Regions from separate parts of the Streptomyces stoeckheimensis genome, predicted to be linked through region 1. Evidence: riboswitches for the same ligand, from Rfam matches in the RefSeq annotation. Region 1 holds a riboswitch; each other region holds the start of a gene.

Region 1 (4,453 bases):
TCGGACAGCGATCCGCCGATGGCCCCGGCCGCCGCACCCACGGCTGCGCCGAGCAGCGGCACGAAGAACAGGAGTCCGAAGAGCATCCCCCAGAAGGTGCCGGAGAGCGCACCGGCTCCCGTGAGGCTGTTCAGCTGCTGGGTCTTCGGCTTCTTGGCATCTTCGCGCCAGGTGACGACCGCGGCGTCGTGCACCTGTATCAGCTGTTCCTTCTGCAGGGCGAGCAGGACGGACTCCGCCTGCTGGGCCCCCTCGGGCGTGGGAAACTTCCAGACGGTGAGAGTGGTGGATGCCACGTAACGCTCCAGTTCATGGATGGTGTTGCTTGGCGTCCAGTACAACCCACATTCGGACAATCGACCACAATTAGGGTGATGGTGACTCTTGGTCACCTGCCGAGCCGTCAGCGTCATTTGCCCGTTCGGCGGTACTCGGGCTCACGGCATGAGGTGGTAGTCGGGGAAGTTGCCCGGCAGGCGTTCGTCAGCCGGGCCCCGGGTCACCGCGCGGACCAGCAGCTCTCCACCGACGAACGCGCCGCGCCACGAGGCGCCGAAGCCGCCGAAGAGTTCTTCGCGGTCCCCGCGGGAACGGGGTGTGCCGTGGCCGACCTTGAACGCGCGGATCTGCGGTGCCAGTCGGTCGTAGGTCGCCTTGTCGTCCGTCGACAGGGTGGCGACGAGCGCGCCGTTCGAGGCGTTCATGGCGGCGAGCAGGAGGCGCTGCAGCGCCTGAGCACCGAGGGATGGGTCGATCTGCGGCCCGCCCAGGGGGCGTTCGTGCACGAGCCGACCGAGGAGGAGGCGGACCAGCTCCTCACGGTCCGCACGCTCCTGGAGGTCGAAGCCGCCCGGCTGGCCGCCGCACACGCCGACGCCGAGGCCCTCGCCGCGCTCGAAGAGCTGTGCGCCCAGGGGGAGCGGGCCGTCGCCGCCGACGACGTGGACACCGCCGTCGCGACGAACGCCCGGCTCCACGCGAAGATCGCGGACCGGGACGGGGAGGCCGCCACCGCGATCATGCGCGCGCACACGGAGCACACCCGCAAGACGTACCACGAGCGGGAGAAATAGTCCGGCGGCCGCAGAGCGCCGCGCGGCCGGGCCGAGGTCCACCGTGTCTCATTTCACCGTCCGACATGTGGGAAGTCGTGTTCATTCCGCGGCCGCCCGCCCTACTGTGGGCCTCGCAGCTGGTTCGCCCCCGTCCGCCAGGCGGGATGCGTCGTAAGAGGGAACCCGGTGGGAATCCGGGACTGCCCCGCAGCGGTGAGCGGGAACGACCGCCGTCATACGCACTGGGACCGGAACCGGTCCTGGGAAGCGACGGCCATTAGGAGCCCGCCGGGAGACCGGCAGGCGAGCCCGCGAGTCCGAAGACCTGCCCGTTGCCCGTGCGCGATCGACCGCGCACGGTTTCCCGGTGACCTCGTGGGCGGGTCGGCGTGCACCTCAGGCGGATCCTCCCGTCGCGTACCCGGCCGTACGCGACCCCGGCGGTCCGCCCGTTCCGGCACCCTTCGCCTCCGCGACCCGTCACCGGGTTCATGGAGACACGCTCGCGAAGGAGAGTTCCGTGACCACCGAGTCCGCAGCCGCGCCCGTACGGGCCACCGTGTACGGCTACCCCCGCCAGGGACAGAACCGGGAACTGAAGAAGGCCGTCGAGGGCTACTGGAAGGGCCGCGTCACCGCCGATGCCCTCCGCGCCACGGCCCGCGACCTGCGCCGGACCAACTGGGCCCAGCTCGCCGGGGCCGGCATCACCGAGGTTCCGACCGGCGACTTCTCGTACTACGACCACGTCCTGGACACCACGGTCATGGTCGGCGCCATCCCCGACCGCCACCGGTCCGCCGTCGCGGCGGACGCCCTGGACGGCTACTTCGCGATGGCCCGCGGCACCCAGGACGTGGCCCCGCTCGAAATGACCAAGTGGTTCGACACCAACTACCACTACCTGGTCCCCGAACTCGGGCCCGACACCGTCTTCACCGCCGAACCCGCCCGGCAGGTGGCCGAGTTGAAGGAGGCCCTGGCCCTCGGCCACACGGCCCGCCCGGTCCTGGTCGGACCGGTGACCTACCTCCTCCTCGCCAAGCCCGCGCCCGGCGTGGCCGCCGGCTTCGAGCCGCTCACCCTGCTCGACCGGCTGCTCCCCGTCTACGCGCAGGTCCTCGCGGACCTGCGCGCGGCGGGCGCCGCATGGGTCCAGCTCGACGAACCGGCCCTGGTCCAGGACCGCACACCGGCCGAACTGAACGCGGCGGCCCGCGCCTACCGCGAACTCGGCGGCCTCACAGAGCGCCCCAAGCTGCTCGTCGCCTCCTACTTCGACCGGCTCGGCGACGCCCTGCACGTCCTGGCGAAGGCGCCCGTGGAGGGCCTCGCCCTCGACTTCACCGACCGGGCCGCGGCCAACCTCGACGACCTCGCCGCGGTCGGCGGCATCCCCGGCAAGCGCCTGGTCGCGGGCGTGGTCAACGGCCGCAACATCTGGATCAACGACCACCAGAAGTCACTGACCACCCTCGGCACCCTGCTCGGCCTCGCCGGCCGGGTCGACGTGGCCGCCTCCTGCTCCCTGCTGCACGTCCCGATCGACGCCGACGCCGAGCGGGACACCGATCCGCAGGTCCGGCGCTGGCTCGCCTTCGCCCGACAGAAGGCCACCGAGATCAGCACGCTGGCCCGCGGACTGGCCGGGGGCACCGACGCGATCGCCGCCGAACTCGCCGCGAACCGGGCCGACCTGGCCTCCCGTACCGCCTCCCGGATCACCCACGACCCGGCCGTCCGTGCCCGCACCGCAGCGATCACCGAGGCCGACGGACACCGCGCCCAGCCCTACGCCGAACGGGCCGCCGCCCAGCGCGCCCACCTAGGCCTGCCGCTGCTTCCCACCACCACCATCGGCTCCTTCCCGCAGACCACGGAGCTGCGCACCGCCCGCGCCGACCTGCGCGCCGGACGCATCGACACGGCGGCCTACGAGGAGCGGATCCGCGCCGAGATCCGCGAGGTCGTCTCCTTCCAGGAGAAGACGGGCCTCGACGTGCTCGTGCACGGCGAGCCCGAACGCAACGACATGGTCCAGTACTTCGCCGAGCAGCTCACCGGATACCTCGCCACCCAGCACGGCTGGGTCCAGTCCTACGGCACCCGCTACGTCCGCCCGCCGGTCCTCGCCGGGGACGTCTCCCGTCCCGACCCGATGACCGTCCGCTGGACCACGTACGCTCAGCAGCAGACGGCCAAGCCGGTCAAGGGCATGCTGACCGGTCCGGTCACCATGCTCGCCTGGTCCTTCGTACGCGACGACCAGCCCCTCGGCGAGACCGCGCGCCAGGTCGGACTCGCCCTGCGCGACGAGGTCGACGACCTGGAAGCGGCCGGTACGTCGGTCATCCAGGTCGACGAGCCCGCCCTGCGCGAAACGCTGCCGCTGCGCGCCGCCGACCACGCCGACTACCTGGCGTGGGCCACGGAATCCTTCCGCCTCACCACCAGCGGCGTCCGACCGGACACCCAGATCCACACCCACATGTGCTACGCGGAGTTCGGGGACATCGTCGAGGCCATCGAGCACCTCGACGCCGACGTCATCAGCCTGGAGGCGGCCCGCTCCCACATGCAGGTCGCGGACGAGCTCGCCGGCGCGGGCTACCCGCGCGAGGTCGGCCCCGGAGTCTGGGACATCCACTCTCCCCGCGTCCCCTCGGCCGGTGAAGCGGCGACCCTGCTGCGCAGGGGACTCGGGGCGATCCCCGCCGAACGCCTCTGGGTCAATCCCGACTGCGGGCTGAAGACCCGCGGCTGGCCCGAGACGAAGGACTCGCTGGAGCACCTCGTCGAAGCGGCCCGCCGGGTGCGTTCGGAAATCCGGCCGAACGCCTGATTCCCCGCAGGACGGCCGGCGTACGGGATGCCCGTGCGCCGGCCGGCCTGCGTCAGTGCACGGACACGGCGGAGGCGGGCTCCCTTTCCGGGGCGTCGTCCTTGTCGCTGCGGCCGATGTGGTTGAAGGCGAGGTTGAGCAGCACCGCGGCGACGCAGCCGGTGCTGATGCCGGAGTCGAGGATGATGCGCATGCTCTCGGGGAAGCCGTGGTAAAAGCCCTCGCTGGCCATCGGGATCACACCGATGCCGAGGCTGATGGCGACGATGAGGACGTTGTCACCGCGTTCCAGGCCGGCCTGCGCGAGGGTCTGGATGCCGCTGGCGGCCACCGTGCCGAACAGGGCGAGGCCGACGCCGCCGAGGACGGGCTGCGGCACCAGCGAGACGACCGAGGCGAGGAACGGGCACAGGCCCAGCAGGATGAGGATGCCGCCGCTCGCGGCCACGACGTAGCGGCTGCGGACCTTGGTGATGGCGACCAGGCCGACGTTCTGCGCGAAGGCGCTGGCGGCGAATCCGTTGAAGAGGGGGCTCAGCGCGGTGCCCAGGCCGTC
Region 2 (4,453 bases), 7.0 Mb from region 1:
CGGAGTCGCTGCCGCAACCGGTGAGGGCGAGGATTCCGGCGCCGGTGAGGGCGATGATCACGTGGTGTCTGCGCATCGGGTCATGGTGGCCCGGGAGCGGGTCCTGTGGGGCTGATGTGACCGGGCTGTGACAGACGTGGCGCGACTGTGGCCCGGGGCGGTTGGGCAGCTGGGCAGTTGGGCAGCCGGGATGGCCCGGGCAGTCCGAGCCGGCCGGCGGTCCGATCCGGTGGTGTGGGTGCGGTGGGGCCGCCCCGTCCCGCTCCCGCTGCCGGGGGTGCACCGCTTCTTGGGTGGTGCCCGGCGCCGGGCCCGTGGGGCGGTGGCTTGTGGCGTCGGCTCGGAGTGGTCCGGTGCGGAGGTGACGGAGGAAGGCGGGGGGACCGCCTAGCCTGGGGGAATGAACGCCACCGCCGGGCGCGAGCCCCGTTCCGACCTGCGGGACTTCCTGCGTTCCCGGCGTGCCCGGATCGGCCCCGAGGAGGTGGGGGTCGCCGCCCACCCGGGGAAGCGGCGGGTGCCCGGGTTGCGGCGGGAGGAGGTCGCGCTGCTTGCGGGGGTCAGCGTCGACTACTACACGCGGCTGGAGCAGGGGCGCACCCTGCACGTCTCCGATGAGGTCCTCGACGCCGTGGCCCGGGCGCTGCGGCTCGACGCCACCGAGCGGTCCCACCTCTTCGACCTGGCCCGGCCGCAGCGGGCCCCCGGGTCCGGCCGCCGCGCCGCCGGCGCGGCGGCCGGACCTCCCGGCCCCCTGGAAGCCGCCGGCCCGCAGCAGGTCCGGGCGGGCCTGTACCGGGTACTGGACGCCCTGGAGGACGGCACCCCGGCGATGATCATGGGGCGCCGGCTCGAGGTGCTGGCCGCGAACCGGCTCGCCGAGGCCCTGTACGCCGACTTCGGCGCGGCAGCGCCCCACACCCCGGATCCCCATACCCCGGAGCCGGGCGCGCCCGGTCGACGCGGGCGCAACCTGGCGCGGTTCCTCTTCCTCGACCCCGCCGCCCGCGGGCTCTTCGCCGACTGGGAGGGTGCCGCGCGCGCAGCCGTCGCCGCGCTGCGGTTCTACGCGGGCCGGCACCCGTACGATCCGGATCTGAGTCCGCTCGTCGAGGAACTGGGCACCCTCGACGGGGATTTCCGGCGTTGGTGGGCCGGGCACGACGTGCTCGAACACACCCACGGCACCAAGCGCTTCCGACACCCCGCCGTCGGTGAACTGGCCCTGGAGTACGAGTCCTTCGCCTTCCCGGACGACCCCGACCAGACCCTCTACCTCTACACGGCCGAACCGGGATCACCCTCCGACGAGGCGCTGCGCACCCTCGCCTCCCGGGCGGCCGATGGGGTGCGCTCGCACCGCTGACGTCGCCCTTCTGGCACACTGGGCCGGGTTATCCAGGCGGTGCAGGACAGGAAACCGGTGCGAATCCGGTGCGGTCCCGCCACTGTGACCGGACACCCCCGCGAGGGGACCCGGGAGTCAGACACTGACGCACCGCCTCTTTCGGTTCGACCAGGGGACGCGGATCCCCCGGAGAGGCTTCACCATGTCTTCGTACCCCCGTGCGCTGCTGCGCGCGCTCCTGCCCGTCCCCCTCCTGATACCGCTGGCCGCGTGCGGGGGATCCCCCGCGGCGCAGGACGCGAAGGCGTCGGCGGGCGCCGCGCCCGGATTCCCGTACACGGTCACCAACTGCGGTGTCACCAGCACCTATCAGGCACCGCCGCAGCGTGCGGTCGCGATGAACCAGCACGCCACCGAGATCCTCCTGGCCCTCGGGCTGGAGGGGAAGACGGTCGGGACGGCCTACCTGGACGACGCCGTACTGCCCGCCTACCGGCCCGCGTACGACAAGATCAAGGTGCTGGCGAAGGAGTACCCCTCCAAGGAGATCCTGCTCGGCGCCAACCCCGACTTCGTGTACGGGGGTTACTCCAGCGCCTTCGACAAGGCGCAGGGCCGCGACCGCGAGGGACTCGCGAAGTCCGGCATCAACTCCCGCCTCAGCGTGGAGTACTGCACCGACGGCAAGGTCGGCCTCGACCAGCTCAGGACCGAAATCAGCGAGGTGGCACGGACTTTCGGCGTGCCCGAGCGCGGCGAACGCCTCATCGCGGACGAACAGCGCCGCATCGAGGCCGTCAGCGCACGCGTGAAGGACCGGGCCAAGCCCGCCGTCTTCGTCTACGACTCGGGCGAGGCCTCCGCCTTCACCTCGGGCGGCAAGGGCATCGGCAACGAGATCGTCGCGCTGGCGGGCGGCACGAACGTGTTCGCCGACCTCGACGACACCTTCGGCGACGTGTCGTGGGAGAAGGTCATCGAGCGCAAGCCCGAGGTCGTCCTCATCTACGACTACGGCGGCACCACCGTCGAGGCCAAGAAGCGGCGCCTGTTGAACGACCCGGCGCTGGCGCAGGTCCCCGCGGTCAAGAACCAGCGGTTCGTCGTGCTGCCGCTGTCCTCCGCCGTGCTCGGCGTACGCGTCGCCGACGCCGTCGAATCGCTGGGCGGCCAGCTCCACCCCGCCGCCCCGTGAGGCTCCGGGCCGCCCGCGCGTTCACCCGTACCCCGGTCGTACTGGCCCTGCTCGGCGCCGCGCTGGCCGCGTCGGCCCTGGCGGGCCTGGCCCTGGGGCCGGTACGGATCCCTCCGGGCCGGGTGCTCGACATCGTGCTCGCAGGGCCGGGACCCGGAGGGGGAGCAGGCGCCTTCGGGGCGATCGTGTGGGACGTCCGCATGCCGCGCGTCCTGCTCGGAGCCGTCGTCGGCGCGGGCCTCGCCGTCGCGGGAACCGTGCTCCAGGCCCTCGTACGCAATCCGCTCGCCGACCCGTTCCTGCTCGGGGCTTCCTCCGGGGCCTCGGCCGGGGCGGTGCTGGTGATCGTCTTCGGCGCCGGGTTCCTCGGCTTCGCGGGCGGCGCCGCGGTACCGCTCGCCGCGTTCGCCGGGTCGATGGGCGCGCTCATCGCCGTCTACGCGATGGCCCGGCGGGGCGGCACCATGACCACCGGCCGGCTGATCCTCGCCGGAGTCGCCGTCCAGTACGTGCTCTCCGCCCTGACCAGCCTGATCCTGGTGCTGGCCGCCCATCCCGATCAGATCCGCAGCGTGCTGTTCTGGACCCTCGGCGGGCTGGGCGGGGCGCGCTGGAGCGAACTGGCCCTGCCCGCCGGGGCCCTGCTCCTGGGCACCGGGCTGCTCGTCGCCCTGGCCCGGCCGCTCGACCTGCTGCTCGCGGGGGAGGAGGGCGCCCAGACGCTCGGCCTGGACACGGGCCGGTTCCGGGCCGCCGTGTTCGTCCTCACCTCGCTGGTCATCGGCGTACTGGTGGCCTACAGCGGGGCGATCGGCTTCGTGGGGCTGATGGTCCCGCACGCCGCCCGGATGGTTGTCGGCGCCGGGCACCGGGCGCTGCTGCCCGTGGCCGCGCTGGGCGGGGCGGTGTTCCTGACCCTGGCCGACCTGATCGCCCGTACCGCCGCCGCACCGGAGGAGATCCCGGTGGGCGTGGTCACCGCGCTGGTGGGCGGGCCGTTCTTCCTGTGGATGCTGCGCAGGTCCACCCGTACCGAAGGGGTCGTGGGATGACGGAGGGACCTGCGGAACTCGCCGCCGAGGCCGTGCGGTACGCGATCGACGGGCAGCCGCTGCTGCACGGGATCGACCTGACAGCCCGCCCTGGCGAGACGGTCGGGGTCGTCGGTCCCAACGGCAGCGGCAAGACGACCCTGCTGCGCTGCGTCTACGGCGCCCTGCGCCCGACCGGCGGGCGCGTCCTGCTGGACGGTGCGGACGCGGCCTCGCTGGGCGTCAAGGACCGCGCCCGGCGGGTGGCGGTGGTGCCCCAGGACGCGGCCGGTACGTTCGGTCTCACCGTGCGCGAGGTGGTCGCCATGGGGCGCAGCCCGCACAAACGGTTCTGGGAGCAGGACGGACCCGACGACGTACGCCGCGTCGCGCGGGCCCTGGACACCGTCGGCGCGGCCGCCCTCGCGGACCGCCGCTTCGACGGGCTCTCGGGCGGCGAACGCCAGCGCGCCCTGGTGGCCCGCGCCCTCGTCCAGGACCCCGGCCTGCTCGCCCTGGACGAACCGACCAACCATCTGGACATCCGCTACCAACTGGAGATCCTCGGCCTGGTCCGCGCCCTGCCGGCCACCGCCCTGCTGGTCCTGCACGACCTCAACCTGGCGGCGATGTACTGCGACCGGCTGTACGTCCTGGCGGGCGGCCGCGTGGCGGCCTGCGGCACTCCGGCGGAGGTGCTGACGGAGCCCCTGCTGGCGGAGGTCTACGGGGTGCGCACCCGCATCGCCACCCATCCGACGACGGGCGCGCCGCACATCGTCTACCTTCCGGATGGCGGGGACGGGGACGGGGTACGGACGGGATTCTGAGGTGACGGCGGACGAGGCCCGCCCGGCGAGGCCGGGCGGGCCCGGGTCC
Region 3 (4,453 bases), 6.1 Mb from region 1:
GTCCGCCACGGCCAGGGGGTGCCCTGCCGGGACCGCGACGACCAGGCGCTCGCTGACGAGGGTGAGGGCCTCCAGTCCGTCGGGGGTGGTGGCGGCGGTTCCCACGAGGGCGAGGTCGACGGAGCCGGCGCGCACGGCCTGCACCAGCCGGTCGGAGTTGTCCTCCAGCAGCGCGAGCTCCACGCCGGGGTGGGCCCGGTGAAAGGCCGCGAGGGCGTCGAAGAGGGGTTCCCGCCCGGGGAGCTGACGGTGGGCCGGGAGGCCATCCGGGTCCTGTGGCAGCAGGTCCTGGAACGGCGGCCCCGGTTCGAGCCCGAGCCGCCGCTGCCCACGCTGGTCAGCGACGGGATCGCGCTGACCTCCACGCCGCCGAGCGACGGCACGGGCGCCCGCGCCCAGGTGGTCCGCCGCCAGAGCGACGGAAGCTGGCTCCGCCTCCTGGACCAGCCCGAGTTCGCCCCCGCGCGGGCCGGGCGGGATCCGCAGGAGAGGGCCTGACGAGGCAATACACCTAGGCCGCCGGGGGGCGCACGGTCTGCCGGTGCGTCGGGGTCCCGCCCAGGTCCGCGAGCCAGTCGTCCAGGTCGGCCATGTCCGGAGCGTCCAGGAGGGCCGGGTCCACCGTGGTGCGGAGCTGGTGGGGAACCCCCGAGGCGAGCAGGAGGCGCAGACTGCGCTCCGCCGAGGCGGCCGCGTGGCCGACGCCGGTGACCCGTTCGTAGCGGCCGGGCGGAGCCTTGACGTCGAAGCCGACCCAGTCCAGCAGGTCCGCGTCCAGCAGCCGGGCCAGGCGCCGGGGGAAGGCTCCCCCGGTGTGGAGGCCGACCTCCAGGCCCAGCGCGCGGGCCTCCCGTACGGCCTGGGGCAGGCCGCGCTGGAGCAGCGGTTCCCCGCCCGAGAAGACGATCCCGTCGAGCAGCCCCGTCCGCCGGGCGAGGTGGCCGAGCACCTCGTTCCAGGAGACGGCGGCGGGGGCCCGGGCGGGCAGCAGGCCGGGGTTGTGGCAGTAGCCGCACCGCCAGGGGCAGCCCTGACAGAAGACGGTGGTGACCAGCCGGCCGGGCCAGTCGCAGGTGGACAGCCGGGACCAGCCGCCGATGCGGATGACGTCGCCGGCCCCTTCGCCGGTCACACCGCCGCCTTGAAGTGGACGCGCTCGGCGTGTTCGCCCTTCTTGCCGGTGTTGAAGGAGGACACCGGGCGGTGGTAGCCCATGACCCGGGTCCAGACCTCGCACGCCGCCCCGCACGTGGGGCAATGGGGCTGCTCCCCCGCCAGGTAGCCGTGGTCCGCGCAGATGGAGAAGGTCGGGGTCACCGTCAGGTACGGGAGCCGGAAGGTCTCCAGCGAGCGGCGGACCAGCGTGCGGCAGGCCTCCGCCGTCGGGATCCGCTCGGGGGTGTACAGGTGCAGGACGGTGCCGCCCGTGTACTTGCCCTGCAGTTCGTCCTGGCGTTCCAGCGCCTCGAAGGGGTCGTCGGTCCAGCCGACGGGCAGCTGCGAGGAGTTGGTGTAGTACGGGTTGGCGTCGGTGCCGGCCTGGAGGATGCCGGGGAAGCGGGCCCGGTCCTCCTTCGCGAAGCGGTACGTCGTGCCCTCGGCGGGTGTGGCCTCCAGGTTGTACAGGTGGCCGGTGCTCTCCTGGAAGTCGACCATCCGGGCCCGGACCCGGTCCAGGAGGCGGACGGCGAGGGCGTGCCCCTCGGGATCGGTGATGTCGTACGCGTCCCCGCTGAAGTTGCGGACCATCTCGTTGACGCCGTTGACCCCGATGGTGGAGAAGTGGTTACGCAGGGTGCCCAAGTACCGCTTGGTGTAGGGGAAGAGACCGCCGTCGATCAGGTTCTGGACGGTGATCCGCTTGAGTTCGAGGCTGTCCTTGGCGAGCTCGCACAGCCGGTCCACCTCGGCCAGCAGCCGCGTCTCGTCGCCCGCGCAAAGATGCCCGAGCCGGGCGCAGTTGAGGGTGACCACGCCGAGCGAGCCGGTCTGCTCGGCGCTGCCGAAGAGGCCGTTGCCGCGCTTGACCAGCTCGGTCAGGTCGAGCTGGAGCCGGCAGCACATGGAGCGGATCATGTGGGGTTCGAGCTCGGAGTTGATGAAGTTCTGGAAGTACGGGAGCCCGTACTTGGCGGTCATCGCGAAGAGCCGCTCGGCGTTCTCGCTCTCCCAGGGGAAGTCGCGGGTGATGTTGTAGGTCGGGATGGGGAAGGTGAACACCCGCCCGGCGGCGTCGCCTTGCGTCATCACCTCGATGTACGCCCGGTTGATCATGTCCATCTCGGCCTGGAGCTCGCCGTAGGTGAAGCCGGTCTCCTCCCCCGCGACCACCGGGATCTGCGCGCGCAGGTCCTCGGGGCAGGTCCAGTCGAAGGTGAGGTTGGTGAAGGGGGTCTGGGTGCCCCAGCGCGAGGGCACCTTGAGGTTGTGCACGAGCTCCTGGATGCACTGCCTGACCTGGTCGTACGTCATCGCGTCGAGGCGGACGTACGGGGCGAGGCAGGTGTCGAAGGAGGAGAAGGCCTGGGCGCCCGCCCATTCGTTCTGCAGGGTGCCGAGGAAGTTCACGATCTGGCCGACGGCCGAGGACAGGTGCTTGGGCGGGGCGGAGTCGATCTGGCCGGGGACCCCGTTGAAGCCCTCGGTGAGCAGGGTGCGCAGGGACCAGCCGGCGCAGTAGCCGGAGAGCATGTCCAGGTCGTGGAGGTGGAGGTCGCCCTCGCGGTGGGCGCGGGCCACGGCGGCGGGATAGACCTGCTCCAGCCAGTAGTTCGCGGTGACCTTGCCCGCGGCGTTGAGAATGAGTCCGCCGAGCGAATAGCCCTGGTTGGCGTTGGCGTTCACCCGCCAGTCCCGGCGGTCCAGGTATTCGGTCACGGTCTCTACGGCATCGACGACAGCAGTCACGGCAGCCCTCCCACGAGGCTCGGCACGGAAGAATGGCGGGCTTTACCGAAAGCCCGTGCCGGCAGGTGTCGGACTCGTCCGCCGTGGCGGACGTAACCGTTGCGGGGCAGTCCCGGATTCCCACCGGGTTCCCTGTTGCCTCGGTCGGGGAGAGGCCCCGCCGAACCGGCAGAGCCAACACTACATATAGATGTGACAGCAGAGCGCCACCACTACATATGGGGTGACGAAGGTCCCGGGGCAAGGGACTTCAGCCCCTACGGACCGGCCCCGGAGCCCTGCGGACTCAGCTCCGGCCGCTGGTGGCGGCGTAGTACTGGAGGTCCTGGACCTCCACCGTCCGGTCCACCCGGTAGCGCAGCTCCACCCGGGCCCCGGCCTTGCCGCCCCGCACCACGGACGCCGCGCCGACGCCCGGACCCAGGGGCAGCAGCTCGGAGTGGACCCCGGCCGGGGCCGCGTGCGCGTCCTCGGCCGCCCCCACGGTCGTACGGATGCTCGCGGGCGCGGTCAGGAAGCTCAGCACCTCCACCGTGTCCCGGGCCGCGGCGCTGCCGCCCCGCAGGGACATCACGAGGGACTGGCCGCCGCTCGGGTCCGCGGCGGCGAACTGGGTGCGCGAGCTCAGGTACAGCGTGTCTCGGACGATTTTCGGCCAGCCGCCCGTCTTGAACCGGGTGAGGTAGTAGGAGGAAAGGTCCAGGTAGGCATGGCCGTTGTGCAGGGAGGGCGCGAACTGGCTGCCCTCGCTGTAGTCGTTCCACGTGGTGAGTTGCACCCAGTCGGCCCCGTCCTCGATGGCGCGGTTCCATGTGGCGCGCAGGGTCGCGGTGTTGCCCGCCTCGTCGTAGATGCCCTGGTTGGGGCGGGCGTCCTGGACCGATACGGGCTGCATCCAGATCTTGCCCGCGGCGTGGGCGCGCCGGACGTCGCGCGTGGAGCTCTCCTGGCCGACGTAGCTGCGACTGCCCCACTCGGAGAATCCGTAGCTGATGGGCTCGAACTCACCGCTGTGCGCGCCGAAGTCGAGGAAGAGCGGGACGAAGGCGGTGCGGATGCCGTGCCGGGACTTCAAGGCGTCCATGACCCCGGTCCACCAGGCGACGCTCTTCTCCTCCGCCTTGAACGGCGAGACGACCAGCCGGCCGTCGGGGAGCCGGTGGGCGGACGGGGCCTTGCCGAGTTCCGCGAGGAGGTCGGCGAGCACGACCGGGTCGTCGGTGCCCAGGGAGGTCATGTCCGGCATCAGCATGACCTTGAAGGCCGGATCCACCGAACGGGCGGCTTCCATCAGGAGGTTGGAGCGTTCCCGGTTCTTCCCGGTCAGGGAGAGCAGGTCGAGGGTGAATCCGTCGATGCCGGCGGCGCGGGCCGTGCGGACCTCCTGCCGGAGGTTGACGAGCTCCCAGTCCCCGGCCTGGGGCGGGACGGGCAGCGGGCGGTCGCGGAGCAGGCCGCCGTAGCGCTCGTGCTTGCCGTTCTCGCCGTCCGGCTTCAGGTAGTTGCGGGTGTAGTAGTCGGCGTCGGCGCCGACGTTGTCCAGGGA
Region 4 (4,453 bases), 6.7 Mb from region 1:
ACCCGAGCATCATCACGGTGCCACCGCGGAGCCGACCGGTCCGGGCCTGCGGTGGCGTCTTGTCTGCGGACTCCGTCCGCTCCGGCGTCGTCACGCCCCGCCCCTCCGCACGCCATCAGGAAGCGGCCGGAAAGTTCCTGCCACACGACAGGACGGCCAGGCGTGCAAGAGGTAAGCGGGCCCTTCCCGCCGCCCTCCCGCCGGAGGGGCGTGGACCGGATTGAGGAGGCCTCCGACATGGCCGTGGCCGAGGCGCAGATGACTGAACGCACCAGCGGTTTCGAGATAGCGCGCACGACCGTCGAGCAGCACCGTGGATACCTCAGTAGCCTCAGTGGGCGCACATCGGTGGACCAGGTGAGCTTTCTGCAGCTGCCGTCCTGGGCGGCTGTCAAGGAAGGCTGGACGGCGGAGCGGCTCGGCTGGTTCGACGGTTCGGGCCGCCAGCACGGCGCCGCCCAGGTGCTGTACCGGCCGCTGCCGGGAACCCGTCGCTACTTCGCGTATCTGCCGGAGGGGCCTCAGCTGGACTGGGCCGATCCCAGGCTGACGGACATGCTCCAGCTGCTGCTGGACCATTTGCGCTCCGCGGGGGCGTTCGCCGTACGCATGGGCCCGCCGCTGCCGTACCGGCGCTGGCATGCGTCGACGCTCAAAACGGCCGTGGGACCGGGACGCCGGGTCGAGGACGTGGTACCGGATCTCGTGGATCCGGTGGGTGCGGCAGTGGGCGACCGGCTCCGGACCGCCGGATGGCGACGCTGCGGAGAGGAGGGCGGTGCCGGCGACGCCCAACCCCGCTACCTCTTCGAGGTGCCACTGGCCGGCCGTAGCACCGACGACCTGTGGTCCGGCCTGAACCAGGAGTGGCGCCGCAACATCAAGAAGGCATCGAAAGCCGGGGTCGAGACCTTCCTCGGCACGGGCGACGACGTGGCGACCTTCTACGAGCTGCTGCAGGTCACCGAGCGGCGCGACGGCTTCCGACTGGGACGGTCGCTGGACTACTTCCAGCGGCAGTACAGGGAGCTGAATGCGGAGGAACCGGGACGTATGAGGCTGTATCTCGCACGGCATGCGGATGAGGTGCTCGCCGCCCACACCATGATCGTGGCGGGACGGCGCGTCTGGTACCAGACGGGAGCTTCCGCCGACCACCGTCGTGAAGTACGGCCGAGCAACGCCTTGCAGTGGCGGATGATCCGGGACGCGCACACGCTGGGCGCGTTGGTATACGACATGCGCGGTGTGCCCGCGACTTTGGATCCGCAGGAGCGCGCCTTCGGGCTGATGCGCTGGAAGCTCGGCACCGGAGGTGAGGTCGTCGAGACACTCGGCGAGTGGGAGCTGCCGCTGCAGGGTGCTGTCAATAGGACGCTGCACCGAGCCATGCAGGTGTATCTCTCCCGTCGCTGAGGTCAGCCGAGGGGCATGCGGATTGGTCATGGGGCAACCTTAATCCCACGTGCTAATCCATTTAGTAGACTAGTTGATGCTGTGGCGGGCCTGCCCGGTTTCGCCAAACAGACGATTAAGGGATGAATCGACACGCAAGAGGCGAGAACCCGTCGATGTGGCAGCGTCATGCCGACGGTCTGGTGGGCAGGCGGCAGGGACGTGCTCCGCATGCGCTTGTCGCAGTCCGGCAGGTCCGGCGGAAGAGCCCGGCCGGAGCGCGGGCCCGCGCATTTACGGTGTCGACCCCACGGCTGAGATCAACATCACCCGCTTGTCATGCACCTTCTCTTTTCGCGACAACTGCGCATCTGCGGGCGCTATTTGAGTCGTGAAGCCGAATCGCGCGATTCTCTCTGCTGCCTCGCACGCCCTTGGCGTGGTCGATGCTTCGCGGTACCTTCGCGACGAATCATTCGACGGCAGGCGGAAGCCGGTGGGAATCCGGCACGGTCGCGCCACTGTATGCCTGTACATCGCTCACGGACTGGGCGGTGCACGTTCGGCAAGTCAGACCCGCCGCCGTCACTTCGAGCTCCACCCGACCGGGACGCGTGTTCCCACAGGAGGTCCTGCTATGGCGCAGTCCGTTGCTCCGCCGATCGTTTCCGCCCCAGTCGCACCTGCCGCGCTGCCGATCCGTGCGGTCCTGCCCTGGGCGGCCTTCTTCGGAACCCTGATGCTCCTCCTGCTGTTCTTCGTCGGCGCGGAACAGGGCGCCACGGCGGTGTTCTCGGGCGACGGTGTGCACGAATGGGTGCACGACGGCCGTCACCTGCTCGGCTTCCCCTGCCACTGACACGAAGGCGAGCGAACACATGAACTCCGCAACCGTCAGAAACCTTCTGGTACGCGGCATGCTCGCCGGCCTGGCCGCCGGGCTACTCGCGCTGGCCGTGGCCTACTTCCTCGGCGAGCCGCAGATCGACGCGGGCATCGCATACGAGGACGCGCACAGCACGGAACATGGGATCGAAGTGGTCAGCCGCACCATGCAGGCCACTACCGGTCTTGCCACCGGCATCCTCATCTACGGCGTCGCGCTGGGCGGGATCGCTGCCCTGGCGTTCTGCTTCGCCCTCGGCCGGATCGGCCGCTTCAGCGCGCGAGCGACCGCTGTCCTGCTGTCGCTCGGCGCCCTGATCGCGGTCTACGTCGTGCCGTTCCTGAAGTACCCCGGAAATCCCCCGGCCGTCAGCGACGCCGACACCATCGGGCAGCGCACCACCCTCTACTTCCTCATGATGGTGCTCAGTGTCCTGCTGGCCGTAGCCACGGTAATCCTCGGCAAGCGCCTCGCGCCGCGTCTGGGCGATTGGAACGCCACGATCGCGGCCGGCTCCTTCTTCATCCTGGCCGTCGGCCTGGCCTACGCGTTCCTCCCGGCCGTCAACGAGATGCCGAAGGACTTTTCCGCCAACGTGGTGTGGGAGTTCCGTCTTGCGGCGCTCGCCATTCAGGCCACGTTGTGGGCTTCCTTCGGTCTCGTTTTCGGCTACCTCGCCGAACGGGTACTGGAGCCCAGGACTGCCGGGACAGGGCACCGGAGCGCGACCGTACCTTCGGCTCCGGCGTCTCTCTGAAGAGCGATGTGAAAGGGTCCGCCAGCCAGTCCTGGCGGACCCTCGCCACTATGCGGTCCCGTGGACCACGCAGGCGGCTGCCGCGATCCGACCGTTGTTGCGCCAGCAGATGTAGAACCCGCCCCATTCCGGTGGGGCCGCTGGAGCCTGGCGCGGACACCTGGTCTGCCGCCATCGTCGTAGGCGTGTTACCTCCCGTGGGTCCAGCCAGGCCCCCGCGCGGCATCCAGGACGTCGAGGCGGCTGCTGAGGCAGGCTGACCGCCAAGTAGCTGGCCCTTGGAGCACAGGTAGCTACCTTCATCGGCGTTCGCGTCTACGCGATGGCACGGGCGCGGGAGAAGGCGACGACAGGGCCGAACGCGCCGCGCTGGGCCCCACGCAGTCCGCGAGCGTCGGGGCCTTCCGTCACGCTCTGCGACGTACCGGACAGGCGGCTGGTAGCCGTGAGGCGCCCGCCGCCGGTTCGGAGGGACGATGAGACGGTGGGAGCGGGCGAGAGGAGATCGGAGCCCGGGGTCCGGCCGGTACGGGCTGCCGTACGAGTGAGCGGAAGGGTGCCGGGATGAGTGCGTCCGATGCGTTCCGGGTCGAGGTCGGCGGGACGGGTGCGGGCCCGGCGGCCCCCGGCGGGCTGCTGGACGTGCTGAGCCTGGCCGCGGTGGTGCTGGACGACAGCGGGCGGATCGCGCTGTGGAGCCCGCAGGCCGAGGAACTGTTCGGATATTCCGCCGACGAGGCGCTGGGGCGGTTCGCGGGCCCCCTGCTGGTCGACGAGCAGCACCTCGATTTCGTCATCGGGCTGTTCGCCCGCGTGATGGAGAGCGGGCGGCGCTGGGCGGGCGGCTTCCCGGTCCGGCACAAGGACGGCAGTACGCGGCTGGTGGAGTTCCGCAACATGCGGCTGCAGGACGACCAGGGAGGCCACTACGCGCTGGGGATCGCCACCGACCAGGTGACGCTGCGGCGTGTGGAGCGGGACCTGGCGCTGTCCTTGCGGCTGATCTCCCAGTCACCGATCGGGCTCGGGGTCATGGACACCGATCTGCGGTTCATGCTGGTCAATCCGGCGCTGGAAGGCATGAACGGCGGCTCGGCCCAGGACCGTGCCGGACCCGACGCGGGGCAGACGCCGCCGTTTCTGAGGGGGGACGCCATCGAGTCGGTGATGCGCGAGGTCCTCGCCACGGGGGTGCCGGCGCTGGACCGGTTCATGGTCGGGGACGCCCCGGACGATCCCGGCCAGGAGCATGCCTGGTCGGTCTCGTTCTACCGGCTGGAGGATCCCGCCGGGCGGGTGCTGGGCCTGGCCACCTCGGTGGTGGACGTCACCGCGCAGCACAGGGCGGCCGCCGACGCCGCCCGGGCACGGCGCCGCCTGGCACTCGTCGCCGATGCGTCGGCGCTGATCGGCAC

The links. A riboswitch is a leader RNA that binds a small molecule or an ion and turns the genes downstream of it on or off. The one in region 1 is predicted to bind cobalamin.
Region 2: linked by a shared signal. The riboswitch ahead of ACE1OC_RS02755 (ABC transporter substrate-binding protein) and the one ahead of metE (5-methyltetrahydropteroyltriglutamate--homocysteine S-methyltransferase) in region 1 are both predicted to bind cobalamin.
Region 3: linked by a shared signal. The riboswitch ahead of ACE1OC_RS07070 (ribonucleoside triphosphate reductase) and the one ahead of metE (5-methyltetrahydropteroyltriglutamate--homocysteine S-methyltransferase) in region 1 are both predicted to bind cobalamin.
Region 4: linked by a shared signal. The riboswitch ahead of ACE1OC_RS04205 (CbtB domain-containing protein) and the one ahead of metE (5-methyltetrahydropteroyltriglutamate--homocysteine S-methyltransferase) in region 1 are both predicted to bind cobalamin.

Annotation. Positions count from the first base shown of each region.
Region 1 is NZ_CP169550.1:7,610,001-7,614,453, forward strand. Features, by position in the region: gene ACE1OC_RS34540 (DUF1269 domain-containing protein) at 1-296, opposite strand, end outside; partial or broken gene ACE1OC_RS34545 (aldehyde dehydrogenase family protein) at 438-716, opposite strand; partial or broken gene ACE1OC_RS34550 (FCD domain-containing protein) at 714-1,073, shown strand; cobalamin riboswitch at 1,177-1,403, shown strand; gene metE (5-methyltetrahydropteroyltriglutamate--homocysteine S-methyltransferase) at 1,576-3,897, shown strand; partial or broken gene ACE1OC_RS34560 (solute carrier family 23 protein) at 3,950-4,453, opposite strand, start outside.
Region 2 is NZ_CP169550.1:611,165-615,617, reverse strand. Features, by position in the region: gene ACE1OC_RS02765 (hypothetical protein) at 1-76, opposite strand, end outside; gene ACE1OC_RS02760 (helix-turn-helix domain-containing protein) at 401-1,366, shown strand; cobalamin riboswitch at 1,376-1,513, shown strand; gene ACE1OC_RS02755 (ABC transporter substrate-binding protein) at 1,551-2,543, shown strand; gene ACE1OC_RS02750 (FecCD family ABC transporter permease) at 2,540-3,595, shown strand; gene ACE1OC_RS02745 (ABC transporter ATP-binding protein) at 3,592-4,404, shown strand; gene ACE1OC_RS02740 (VOC family protein) at 4,453-4,453, opposite strand, start outside.
Region 3 is NZ_CP169550.1:1,493,023-1,497,475, forward strand. Features, by position in the region: partial or broken gene ACE1OC_RS07055 (LysR family transcriptional regulator) at 64-183, opposite strand; gene ACE1OC_RS07060 (YybH family protein) at 139-498, shown strand; gene ACE1OC_RS07065 (anaerobic ribonucleoside-triphosphate reductase activating protein) at 512-1,132, opposite strand; gene ACE1OC_RS07070 (ribonucleoside triphosphate reductase) at 1,129-2,907, opposite strand; cobalamin riboswitch at 2,950-3,092, opposite strand; gene ACE1OC_RS07075 (glycoside hydrolase family 71 protein) at 3,194-4,453, opposite strand, start outside.
Region 4 is NZ_CP169550.1:929,105-933,557, reverse strand. Features, by position in the region: gene murJ (murein biosynthesis integral membrane protein MurJ) at 1-94, opposite strand, end outside; gene ACE1OC_RS04210 (lipid II:glycine glycyltransferase FemX) at 238-1,416, shown strand; cobalamin riboswitch at 1,833-1,994, shown strand; gene ACE1OC_RS04205 (CbtB domain-containing protein) at 2,033-2,254, shown strand; gene ACE1OC_RS04200 (CbtA family protein) at 2,274-3,038, shown strand; gene ACE1OC_RS04195 (SpoIIE family protein phosphatase) at 3,603-4,453, shown strand, end outside.